Regions from separate parts of the Arthrobacter sp. QXT-31 genome, predicted to be linked through region 1. Evidence: riboswitches for the same ligand, from Rfam matches in the RefSeq annotation. Region 1 holds a riboswitch; each other region holds the start of a gene.

Evidence for each region. A riboswitch is a leader RNA that binds a small molecule or an ion and turns the genes downstream of it on or off. The one in region 1 is predicted to bind cyclic di-AMP.
Region 2: it holds a riboswitch for cyclic di-AMP, as region 1 does, so the genes downstream of both, BWQ92_RS10875 (LysM peptidoglycan-binding domain-containing protein) here and BWQ92_RS00980 (M23 family metallopeptidase) in region 1, are expected to answer to the same signal.
Region 3: it holds a riboswitch for cyclic di-AMP, as region 1 does, so the genes downstream of both, BWQ92_RS07010 (hypothetical protein) here and BWQ92_RS00980 (M23 family metallopeptidase) in region 1, are expected to answer to the same signal.
Region 4: it holds a riboswitch for cyclic di-AMP, as region 1 does, so the genes downstream of both, BWQ92_RS19220 (C40 family peptidase) here and BWQ92_RS00980 (M23 family metallopeptidase) in region 1, are expected to answer to the same signal.

What each region holds. Positions count from the first base shown of each region.
Region 1 covers NZ_CP019304.1:196,731-199,591, reverse strand. The annotation lists partial or broken gene BWQ92_RS00990 (cytochrome c oxidase assembly protein) at 1-113, shown strand, start outside; gene BWQ92_RS00980 (M23 family metallopeptidase) at 781-1,605, opposite strand; cyclic di-AMP (ydaO/yuaA leader) riboswitch at 1,610-1,830, opposite strand; gene BWQ92_RS00975 (DUF3093 domain-containing protein) at 2,056-2,553, shown strand.
Region 2 covers NZ_CP019304.1:2,399,684-2,402,544, reverse strand. The annotation lists gene BWQ92_RS10880 (IS481 family transposase) at 1-271, opposite strand, end outside; gene BWQ92_RS10875 (LysM peptidoglycan-binding domain-containing protein) at 531-1,472, opposite strand; cyclic di-AMP (ydaO/yuaA leader) riboswitch at 1,478-1,639, opposite strand; gene BWQ92_RS10870 (NAD(P)(+) transhydrogenase (Re/Si-specific) subunit beta) at 1,818-2,861, opposite strand, start outside.
Region 3 covers NZ_CP019304.1:1,558,328-1,561,188, forward strand. The annotation lists gene BWQ92_RS07005 (HAMP domain-containing sensor histidine kinase) at 1-1,120, shown strand, start outside; cyclic di-AMP (ydaO/yuaA leader) riboswitch at 1,225-1,378, shown strand; gene BWQ92_RS07010 (hypothetical protein) at 1,384-2,289, shown strand; gene BWQ92_RS07015 (glycosyltransferase) at 2,541-2,861, shown strand, end outside.
Region 4 covers NZ_CP019304.1:4,226,262-4,229,122, forward strand. The annotation lists gene BWQ92_RS19220 (C40 family peptidase) at 920-1,810, opposite strand; cyclic di-AMP (ydaO/yuaA leader) riboswitch at 1,814-1,983, opposite strand; gene BWQ92_RS19225 (DUF2269 domain-containing protein) at 2,365-2,861, opposite strand, start outside.

The DNA.
Region 1 (2,861 bases):
GGCGCACCCGGGAGATGCGCACCTCGAAGCAACGACAACGCGTCGAGGATGCAGAGCTCGACACATACAACGACTACCTCGCAAGTATGGCCCAGGGGCGCCTTGAGAGGTAGTGGGATCCTCGTGTGTCGCGGCCAGCGCATCAGTCCCCGCTTGCCCATCTACTCGGAGGCCCCGGCACTCCCGATGTTAGCGTGAACCGATGAAAGGTCATCAGCCACATCGAACGAGGGTGCAACAACCGTTGCCGCGACAATTGCTGAAGGGTCCTGCAGCCCACCCCCGCTGCGCGGAAAATATACGATGACGATGCCGCCCTTTGGGATTTCCTCGCCGACCGTCCGCGAGCCACCCAGGCGAGCGGGTTCCTTGGCCAGCGGTGTGACGATGGCCAGTCCTTCGGTGGTGTTGTGGGATGGCGAAACCGACAATCAGCGTGGCCCCGAGCGCCAGGGATCCCACAGCGTACGCGGAGCCGATGGCCAGGCCTTCGCCGAGGTTGTGCAATCCGATGCCGATTGGCGATGAGCAGGGCCAACCGCCGTGGTGGCAACGCCGTGGGTTTTCCGGTGCTGCTGAGGTCCTGGTGCCGGCGCATCCAGGCGTCGGTGCCTTCCAAGGCCAGGTAGGCGACGAGTGCGGAGGACGATCTCTCGGCAGCGCTAAGTGCGGAAGTCCCGTCCGGGCCCTCCATGGCGCTACAGCACCAGGGTTTCGAACCAATTGTCACATCCAGGACACGGCATGTCACAACAATGTGAGAGCTCGCCATCAGTGACTTTAGAGCCAGCCGTTCGGGTCGACAACTTCACCGTTTACTTCAACCTCGAAGTGGAGGTGGCAGCCGGTGGAGGCGCCCGTGGTTCCGCTGAAGGCCACAACGTCCCCCCGGGACACTTTCTGCCCCTGGCTCACGTTGAAGGAAGACAGGTGATTGTAGGTGGTTTTCAGGCCATTGCCGTGATCCACGACCACGCGGTTCCCTCCGCCGTACGGGTGCCAACCTGCGAAGGTGACGGTGCCTGCGGCAGCGGCCAGGACGGAAGTGCTGCACTGCGCCACGAGGTCCTGTCCCCGATGGAAGTCCCCTGAACCGCCCGTGATGGGACTGACCCGGTACCCGAAGGGCGAAACCGTGGTCATCGTAGCGAGCGGGGCGCCAAGAGTTCCAGCGGAGGCTGCGCTGGTGATGGCACCGGCCGACTGGGCGCTGAGTAGCTGTTTCAGCTTGCCGTCTGGGTCTGCCTTGGTGGCCACCTGGGAGCGGCTGAACTCGATCCGGGCTCCCGCCGTCGCGGAAATCTCAGGCTGTGCGGCGGCGGAAAGCGCGGACGCGGCCTGGCCGGTTTGCTGCGAGGTTATCACCGGGCCGGTCGCCGGAACGGTCATGGCCAGTACCAGGCCCGTGGCTGCGAAAGCGATGCCGGCCTTCTGGCCCATGCCGCTGGCTGCGGCGAAATCAGTAATCTGGCGGAAGGGTCCCCGGCGACGGCGTGCTTCGCGCTGCGGATCCCGGGGCCTGCCGGCGGTAAACGCCCCGCGCGCACTGGGCGCCGAAGCGGGGCCTGTCGCGCGCCGGCGGCCCTTGGGGTATTGCGTGGCCAAGCCTTATTCCTCTCTGGGAAGCCTGCGAAGTTAGCTGTCGGGTTCGGGTCAGAGAGTTCAAAGACCCGGTCCGCCGTAACAAGCACTTTGGCGCAGAGGTGTCCCGTGAGGATCCTTAGCTGAGAGAGGGCTTGCTGCTGACGGACTTCACCCCAAGGCAGTCCTGCGACTGCCGGTTGTGGTTCCTCCGCCTCTGCCAGTTGGTGACTCGTGCACCTGATCCGCTGGCAGAGCTCGGCTCCGGATCAGGTAACGCTTTGGTATCGATGCTTGGGTCAAACTATATCTAACGAAACTGTGATGTAATAACCCGTCATCTTCCGCCCCACCGCCCCTGCGCTCGGGTGGGCCGCGGTAGGACGGGGCGGGTTGTAACCTGTTACAGACAGCACGGGGCGCCACCGCCGTCGCCAAGACGAAGTAGTCCAGGAAAAGTGGAAAGCTTGTCCCATGCTTGAATCCAGCGGAGTTGCGCCTACCCCAACGAGTCCCCCCGGTGACGCCATCGTTCTTTACACCGAAAAGGTTTGGCCGAACTTCTGGATCTGGCTAGTCTCCGCGGGCTTATCGAGCGCCGGAATCCTGATTCTTGCGCCCATCAGCATCACGGCCGGGATCACCGGAGCCATTGTGCTGTTCGCCATCATTTCAGTAGTGCTGGTCCGCACTACCCCGACAATCCAGGTGACCGGTTCAACGCTGCGTGTGGGCCGGGCCACTATCGAACGTAGCTTCGTCGGCACCACGACGGCGTTCCGCCGCGCCGAAGCGACGGCCGAACGCGGCACCCGACTCAATGGCCTGGCGTTTCTGTGCATCCGTGGCTGGGTGGATCCGGTGGTCCGGATCCAGATAACCGATCCCTCCGACCGGACCCCGTACTGGCTGGCGTCCACCCGGCACCCGGACCAACTGATCATTGCCCTGTCAGCCCAGCGGCGGCACTAGCCCTGGGTTAGCTCGACGTCCCCGTATGGCTTGTGTATTACCAGCCCGCTGTCCTGCAGCTTTCTGACTACACCGAAGCCGAAAGGCTGGCGGCCGGGAACCCTAAGAGCCAGATGCTGCAAACGGCGGGCTTCAGCAAACTAATTCGGCAGAAGGAGGGCCCGATCGTTGGGGTGCATATGCTCGGTGCCCGGGTCAGTGAGCTGATTGGGGAGGGCCAGCATTTTGGTCGAGAGGCCCGGGCTGGCCGTCCCGGGTGGCCGGGACCTGCCGGTTGGCGTACGGTAACGATCGTTCGCGAGACACCC
Region 2 (2,861 bases), 2.2 Mb from region 1:
TGGCAGGGCCCCACCGGCGGTTCACACGGAGGGCGATGATCCGCCGCTCGGTACGCGTGGCAGTCCGCCGAGGCGAAGAGTGCGGGCGGCTGGAGCGGTCCTCCATTGCTTCCGGTCCATGCTCGCGGTAGCGCTCAGCCCAGCGCGCAGCGGTCGGGACCGAGACCTGGAACCGTTCCGCGGCCCGGCGCAGACTCCAACATTGGTCAACGACACACTGCGCGAGCTGCAGCCGGCCACGGGGCGTCAGAAGAGCGTTAGGGTGGGACATGAAGACCTCCGTGCGTGGAATTGGACTCTAGACAAGCCCCACTCCACCCGGAGGTCTTCTTCATGTCACCGAACCACGCCGAGCGTCACTAACGTCCGTGGTCAATACAGCTAGTTAGCCCCGTCAGCCAGCCTGACCGCACCGCCCGGCCGCCCGTCAGAGCCTGCGGCGACGACCGTTAAACGCAGCAGCGGCGGATGCCAAAGCATCCGCCGCTGCCGTATCCGGTTGCCGCCCGGCCGGGCGGACATCCGCGCTGTTAGGCGTTCACCCGCACGTAGGTGGAGCCGGTGAGCCAGGAGGCCGGGTGCACGATGGTTTCGTTGACACCGTTCATGCCGCTGCTGATTGCCTGGCCGTCGCCGATGTAGACGCCGACGTGGCCACCACTGATCATCAGGTCGCCGGGCTGCGGGGAGGAGACCGGAGTGCCGTACTGGTAGAACTGCGTGGGCGCGAGGTCACCGACGGACTTGCCGATGGAACGGAGCGCCTGCTCCACCAGGATGGTGCAGTCCTGGGTGGCACCGAGCTGCGACTGGGCGGAAGCCACGATCGCTGCGCCCACACCGCTGGCCGTCTGGGGCGCGGCCGCCGGCGTTATGGATGCGGAGGCGGTGTAGATGCCCATGCCGGAGGGCTCGGTTGCCGCAGGTGCGGGAGCCGCCGGGGCAGGAGCCTCAGGGACAGCAGGGGCCACGGGAACCTCGGGCACGGCAGGTGCTGCAGCAGCGCCCGGTCCCGGGATCAGGATCTGGTCACCGGGGTAAATGATTGATGCCAGAGACAGGCCGTTCTCCGCGAGGAGTGCATCCAGGCTGACCCCGTGGCGTGCCGCGATGTCACCGAGGGTGTCGCCGGCCACCACGGTGTGGGATGCGCCGGCAACAGCAGAACCGCCGGTTGCCGGGGCGGGGGCTGCAGGCGTGGCGGGCGCAGCCAGCGCCTGGCCGGCAGCGGACTGGACCGCACCGGCGGCACCTGTGGCGGCTTGCGTAGCGGCAGTACCAGACGCGTCGGGCGCGTAGGCACCAGCGTGGGCGGGCGCGCCGGCACCGAACAGGAGACCGGAAGCGACGGCGGCTGCGGCGGCGGGCTTGGCAACCGTCGCGGCGTTGGACTTGAGGGAATACGACAGCCCCTGCAGAGCGATGGACGTCGTGGGGGTGGCGCGATGGCGCGCGAATGACTTACGTGACATGGTGATGGGCCTCTCCCATGCCTGCGGGGTTAGCTGTCGGGTTCGGATGGGAGTCACCCGGTCCTGATTGCCCGCTGCGCGGAGCGTCTGGACTTAACCCCTAGGCCTTGCTGGCAAGGCCGGTACTAACGTGGTTCCCCCGTCCCTGCCTTCGGGTCATTGCGAACGGATCCCGGTCAGCGGCAGGGCTCGGCATTCTGCCCGGGAATGCCCTGAGCGGAACCAAGGCACCCGCCGAGGCTATCGCACGTGGGCATCAAATGTCACATTTCGGTAACGGCGAGGCGGGAAGGAACGCTGACGGAAAGGGCGCCGAGAAGGGCTGGCGGTCCCGAAGGTCCCACCCTACAGGGCCTTTACCGCGCCCAACACCTTTGTCAGGGATTCCTTGGCGTCGCCGAACAGCAGCGTGGTCTGCGGCTCGTACATGAGATCGTTCTCGATTCCGGCGAACCCGGGCCGCATGGACCGCTTCAGGAACACCACCTGCCGGGCGTCCGCCACTTCAAGGATCGGCATCCCGTAGATCGGCGAACCGGCGGTGGTCTTGGCCGCCGGGTTCACGACGTCGTTCGCGCCCACCACCAGCGCGACGTCGGCGGTGCGGAACTCAGAGTTGATCTCGCCCATTTCCTTGAGCGATTCGTACGGCACATTGGCCTCGGCAAGCAGCACGTTCATGTGCCCTGGCATGCGCCCCGCGACCGGATGGATGGCGAAGTCCACCCGGATTCCGCGGGATTCCAGGGCCTGTGCCAGCTCCGCCGCGGTGTGCTGCCCCTGCGCCACGGCCAGCCCGTACCCGGGAACGATAATTACGCGCTGCGCGTAGCCCAGCAGCACCGCCACGTCCTCCGGGCTGGACGAGCGGACCGGACGGTCGCTCACGGCGGTGGATCCCGCCGTCGAACCTCCCCGGAAGGCCCCGAAAAGGATGCCGGCCACGCTGCGGCCCATGGCCGCGGCCATCGCCCGGGTGAGGATGGTGCCCGACGCCCCCACGAGCGTGCCGGCAACCACCAGCAGCACGTTCCCCAGCACCAGGCCGGACGCCGCAACAGCGAGGCCGGTGAAGGCGTTAAGCAGCGAGATGACGATCGGCACGTCTGCGCCGCCCACCGGCAGGACCAGCAGCACGCCGGCCACCAGGCCCAGCAGCAGGAGCAGCAGCGCCAGGATGAGGGACCCGCCCAGCACGACGGCGGCGGCGGTTCCCACCGCTGCGAGCAGGACTATCCCCATGAGCACCGGCAGGCCCGGAAACACCACGGGCCGGGTGGTCATGAGCTCCTGCAGTTTCGCGAACGTCACGGCCGATCCCGCGAAGGACACCGCCCCCACCAGCAGGGTGAAGACGACGGCGACGCGCACCCAGGCGTCCTCCGCATG
Region 3 (2,861 bases), 1.4 Mb from region 1:
CACGCTGACCTCGCTGGTCTGGACCATCACCATCGTGTCGCTGGGCGGCCTCGTACTGATCGGCCTGGCCGGGACCGTGCTCATCCGGCGCACCATGAAGCCGCTGGAGCAACTCTCCGAGGTGGCCACCCAGGTTTCCCGCCTGCCGCTGGACGCCGGTGAGGTGGCACTCGCTGTCCGCGTTCCGCCGTCGAACGCCCATCCCGGAACCGAAGTGGGCAGCGTGGGGCATGCCCTGAACCTGATGCTGGACAACGTCTCCAGCGCGCTGGAGGCGCGGCAGGAAAGCGAGATGAAGGTGCGGCAGTTCGTGGCGGACGCCTCCCACGAGCTCCGCACACCGCTCACGGCCATCCGCGGCTACACGGAGCTGATGCGCATGACGGAAAACTTCACCCCGGACGGCCAGCGTTCGCTTGCCCGCGTGCAGAGCCAGTCGGAACGCATGACCGCCCTGGTGGAGGACCTCCTGCTGCTGGCCCGCCTCGATGAAGGCCAGCCGCTCAAACTCGGCGACGTGGACCTCACGCAGCTCGTGATTGAGACCGTCAGCGACGAAAAAGTCATGGCACCGGACCGGGCGTGGCATCTCGAACTTCCGGCGGAACCCATATCGGTCCGGGGCGACGCCTCACAGCTCCACCAGGTGCTGGTCAACCTGCTCTCCAACGCACGCAAGCACACCCCGCCCGGCACCACGGTGACCACCGGCGTGATGCGGTCAGCCGACGGCTCTGCTGTGATTTCAGTCACGGATGACGGCGCTGGCATCCCGCCCGAATTCGTGGATCGGGTCTTCGCGCGCTTCGCCCGCGCAGACGCATCACGTGCGACACCGGGGCAGCCGGTCCTGGCTCCGGCATGGGCGACGGCGAGCCGTTCCGGCGCCGGCGCCGCCAGCGCGGGAACACCCCTGCATGCCCCGGATTCACAGGGAAAACCGGATGTCCTGCAGGGTGAAGCGGGCATGGCCTCGGCCGAGGGAACCAGCGGCCTGGGCCTGTCCATCGTGCAGTCCATCGTCGAGGCCCACGGCGGAACGGTGGAGGTGACATCCCGGCCAGGGCGGACCGAATTCGCTGTCCGACTGCCCGCGCAAGGCGCCGCGCCGGCGTCGTGATGTCCGTTATCTAAATGTGACTTAATCAAAAGGCTCCTGTACGGTCGATAGAGTGCGGCCGCCACTTGAGCCGCATGTCCGGATTGACGCCCAGCTCTGCCGCTTCCCGGATTCCGCTATTTCAGGCAGAGGCGGGGGAACCAGAGTCCCGGGCTTTCCGCATCAGCCCTTGGGGTGAAGCCGACACGTGTAGTTTCCGTGCGGCCGGATGACCTCATCCGAACCCGACAGCTAACTCCGCAGGTGTTGAGAGGCAATCCACCATGTCTGAATTTAAGGATCAGGCGCGCCCTGAACGCGCCTCGCACGAGTCTGACCGCACGACGTCACGCCCCGCCAATTCCCGGCACCGCGCGGAACCGGCCCGTCCCACCACTGCATTCGGCCGCTTCGCCGCAAGCCTTCCGTCCTTCGGGCGCCGGGCTGCCGTCCTGACCACTGCCGCCGCCGTGCTCGTGGGCGTCGGCGCCGCAGGGCAGGCGGCTGACCAGGTAACGCCCACCGCCGCCGGGACGTCTGCCACCGCCGACGCCGGCCAGACGCTGAGCTTCGACAAGACGCTCATCTCCGCCCTGCCGGCCCCGTCCGCGGCGTCCGTCACGCCGCAGTCCGCCCCCAAGGCCACCGAGGCTACGAAGGCTGCCGCCGCTAAGGCTGCTGCCGCCAAGGCTGCCGCTGCTAAGACTGCCGCGGCGAAGGCCGCTGCCGCCAAGACGGCCGCCGCCAGGAATGCCGCTGCCGCCAAGGCTGCTGCTGCCCAGGCTGCTGCTGCCCAGGCAAAGGCCGCCGCTGCCAAGGCTGCTGCCGCCAAAGCTGCCGCCGCCAAGGCGAAGGCCAAGGCTGCTGCCCCTGCTGCCGTGAATGATCCCGCCGGTGCGCAGGCCTACGCCGCCAGCAAGCTCGGCTCCTACGGCTGGTCCGCGGACCAGATGCAGTGCCTGAAGCGGCTCTGGACCAAGGAATCGGAATGGCGCACCACGGCCACCAACCCCAGCAGTGGCGCCTATGGCATCGTGCAGTCGCTGCCTGCCGAGAAGATGGCGAGCTCCGGCGCGGACTACCGCACCAACTACCGCACCCAGATCAACTGGGGACTTGGCTACATCAAGGAGCGCTACGGCTCCCCGTGCGGTGCGCTGAACTTCCACCTCGCCAACAACTGGTACTGACCGGTTCCCGCGGCCAGCCCGGCTGACGGCGAACAATTCTGCACCGCTTTAGGGTGACCGGCATGGTTGCCCAGGGCCCCGGATCCGCCAGGATCCGGGGCCCTTTTGCGCTGTCTTCGGCTCCCCCGCGGCCGGCAAAGCGGTGCAGAACTGCGGCCGCCCTCGTGCAGGGAATCGTGCAGGAACTCTTCCACAGCCCCTGCACAGCTTCGCCCTAAAGCCCTCATAACAGCGGCCTCCACTGTTGATGCATGACCATCACCGACCAGGCCTACGGAACCCAGCCCCACCCGCGGCGGCAGCCCATCGACACCTCCAGCGCGGCACCGGTCCTGGACGTGACCATACCGGTCTACAACGAGGAACGCGACCTGGAGGAATGCCTGCGCCGGCTGCACGCTTATCTGAGCGGCGCGTTCCCGCACTCCTTCCGCATCACGGTTGCGGACAACGCGAGCACCGACGGAACGCTCAAGACTGCCGAGCGGGTGGCCCGGGAACTCCGTGAGGTCAACGTGGTGCACCTTGAGGAGAAGGGCCGCGGCAACGCGCTGCGAAAAGTCTGGCTCGCG
Region 4 (2,861 bases), 1.0 Mb from region 1:
GGGGAGTGCTTGTACGGGCGCTATCCCTGGATTCTGACTATCCAGCCGACAAGCTCTCCGTGATGTGCGCGCGGCTTCTGCAGGCTGATCACAGTGTGCTGCTTGGCGTCCCCAGCTTCTGTCAACCGCGCTTCAGGTTCCGCTGAATCCTCCGACGGGTGGTACCGCACGGAGATCTGATGATTCGCGCCACGCGACCGGAAAGAAGAGTCCAAGCCGAAGGGTCGGAGAGGTTGCGCACTGCGTCGGCGGAGGTGTCGAGCTGCAAAGGCACCGTTCGACGGCCCGCGAACAAGCCCGCCACCCAGTCCTGATTCATCGGCACCGAGCCCAGTCGATGGGTTGATCGAGTGCGACGTCCAAGCCGTCCTCGGCCACTTGCCATTGGGTCAACCACACGTCAGTTTCGTGCGGACCCCTAGCCGGCACGATGTCCTCTGCATCGACCACTTCGGGTTCCTTTCCCCTGACCGGCTCGTAGGAGAAGGCGAAATGCCCGTGATCACTCGAGGCGCAGGAATCGACGCGTCTGCTCCGCATACTCGTCGCCGAACATCGCGCGCTGCTTGGACCCGTCATGGAACCAGACTAGGGAACCCATTGCCGGGTCGCGAATGTCGCTTAGGGAAGCCAGCCAATCTGGTCTTGAGCGGACGCCGAAAGCCGGGACCGATCAGAGCCGCTGGGTTCGGCGGGGATACCTCCCCCCTGCCGAGTCTGGCGGCATTTGGGTTGATGCCGGCGGCGTCCTAAGACTCCGGCAATAAGACAATAAAACGTGCAGGCAGATAAGTGTCAGCCCAAGCGAATCGGTCACTGTCTCTCAGGTGTCAACCACCCGGTAGGGATCAAACCGCTCTTGGGGCACGACGGCGGCAGGTGCTGTTGCCCCTGCCGCCGTTTAATCTCGATTTGGCTCTTAGGCGTTTACCCGTACGAAGGTGGATCCTCCGAGCCAGGATGCCGGATGCACGATAGTTTCGTTGACGCCGTTCATGCCGCTGCTGATGGCCTGCCCGCCGCCGATGTAGATCCCGACATGTCCTGCGCGGATGATCAGGTCACCGGGCTGGGGGGTGGAAACCGGGGTCCCGTACTGGTGGAACTGCAGGGGCGCGAGGTCGCCCACCGACTTGCCGACGGACCGCAGGGCTTGCTCCACAAGGATGGTGCAGTCCTGGGTTGCTCCGAGCTGGGCCCGGGCCGAGGCCACGAGAGCGGCGCCCACCCCGCTGGCCGGAGCTGTAGAGGCGGCTGCTGCCGGTGCGGGCGATGAGGCCGGCTTGATGGATGCGGATGCAGTGTAGATGCCCATGCCGGCCGGCTTGGGTGCTGAGGGCACCGTCGGGGTCGCCTGAGGGGCAGCCGGGGGTGCCTGGGGCGCTTGGGTAGCCTGTCCGGCGCCGGGGATCCGAATCTGGTCACCGGGGTAGATCACGGAGGAAATAGACAGCCCGTTCGCTGACAGGACTGCGTTCAGGTCAACACCGTGGCGTGCCGAAATCGCCCCGAGGGTATCGCCCGATACAACGGTGTGCGTGGCGCCAACAGACGCAGCGGCTGCCTGGCCCTGCCCGGTCTGGGTCTGGGCGGTTGATGCAGTGCTTGTGCTGCCCGAGCCCTCCGGTGCGTAGGTGCCGGCTTGTGCCGGGGCGCCGATGCCAAATGCGAGGCCTGATGCTACGGCCGCGACAGCGGCGGGCCTGGCAATTGATGCAGCGTTGGACTTCAGGGAATGCGACAGTCCCTGCAAAGCGATGGACTGCGTCGGGGTGGCGCGGTGGCGCGCCGAAATGGACTTACGTGACATGGTATTTTGCCTCTCCCATGCCTGCGGGGTGAGCTGTCGGGTTCGGGTGGGAAGGTCACCCGGTCCATCTCCCCGTCGTTATACGGAGCGTCTGGACTTAACCCCAAGGCCTCGAATGATCACGGCCGGTAAAAAGGTGGTTCCCCCGTCCCCGCCATCGGAAATTGCGAACGGATCCCGGTCAGCGGCAGGGCTCGGCATTCTGCCCGGGAATGCCCCGATTAAACCAAGGCACCGATAGAGGCTACCCCACATGCCGGTGAAAAGTCACATTTAGGTAACGGTCCGCGTCGTTCGGCGACTTCACCTCATCAAGGGCTTCAGCGCGGGGGTCGCGGAGGCATGCATTACTGTCAGGGCCAGCAAGCCGGCATAGGCAATGTGCCTCGTGTTTCGGTGAAGGCAGGGGAGCTGCTGTCGTTGGTGCGCATTCGGCCGTACCTGTTGATTCCCGCGGGGCGTAGGAAGGCAAGGTGGTCAATCGCAGATTATCGAAGGGCCGCAGGTTACCGGCCCTCCGCGGGGGAGGATCGGCTCTGCCGAATCGCAGGCTGTTACGACACGGTCTGCTTGCGCTGCTCCAGTCGTTTTCGCTGGCCGTACCGGGTCATGCCCCGGGGCTTGTAGATGGCCAGGACAGTTGTCAGAAGCAGCACCACTAGGCCCCCGCCGGTGTGCAGCAGGGCAGAGGGAGAGTCCATGCCGGACATCGCCGGATCTTGTGCGATGCCTGCGACTGTGCTGATCGTCTGGACGTACAGCACCAGCACAACCGTCGCGATGAGGGTGAGGACGAGCTTGAAGAGCACCCAGTAGTGCCGGAACAGTCCCCAGACGGTTCCCACCGCCAGAACGAGGCCGGTCAGCAGGGACGCGAAGGCCAGCGGAACGAGGAGGGACCACACGGCCGCCTGCAGGGCCAACCAGAGGACGCGTCCCAACTGGGCGTCAGAGCTGGCCAGGACTGCAATGTCGAGGACGACGAAGACTGCAACCGCTCCGGCCCAGCCCACTGATGACATGACATGCAGGGTCAGCAGCACTTTCCGGG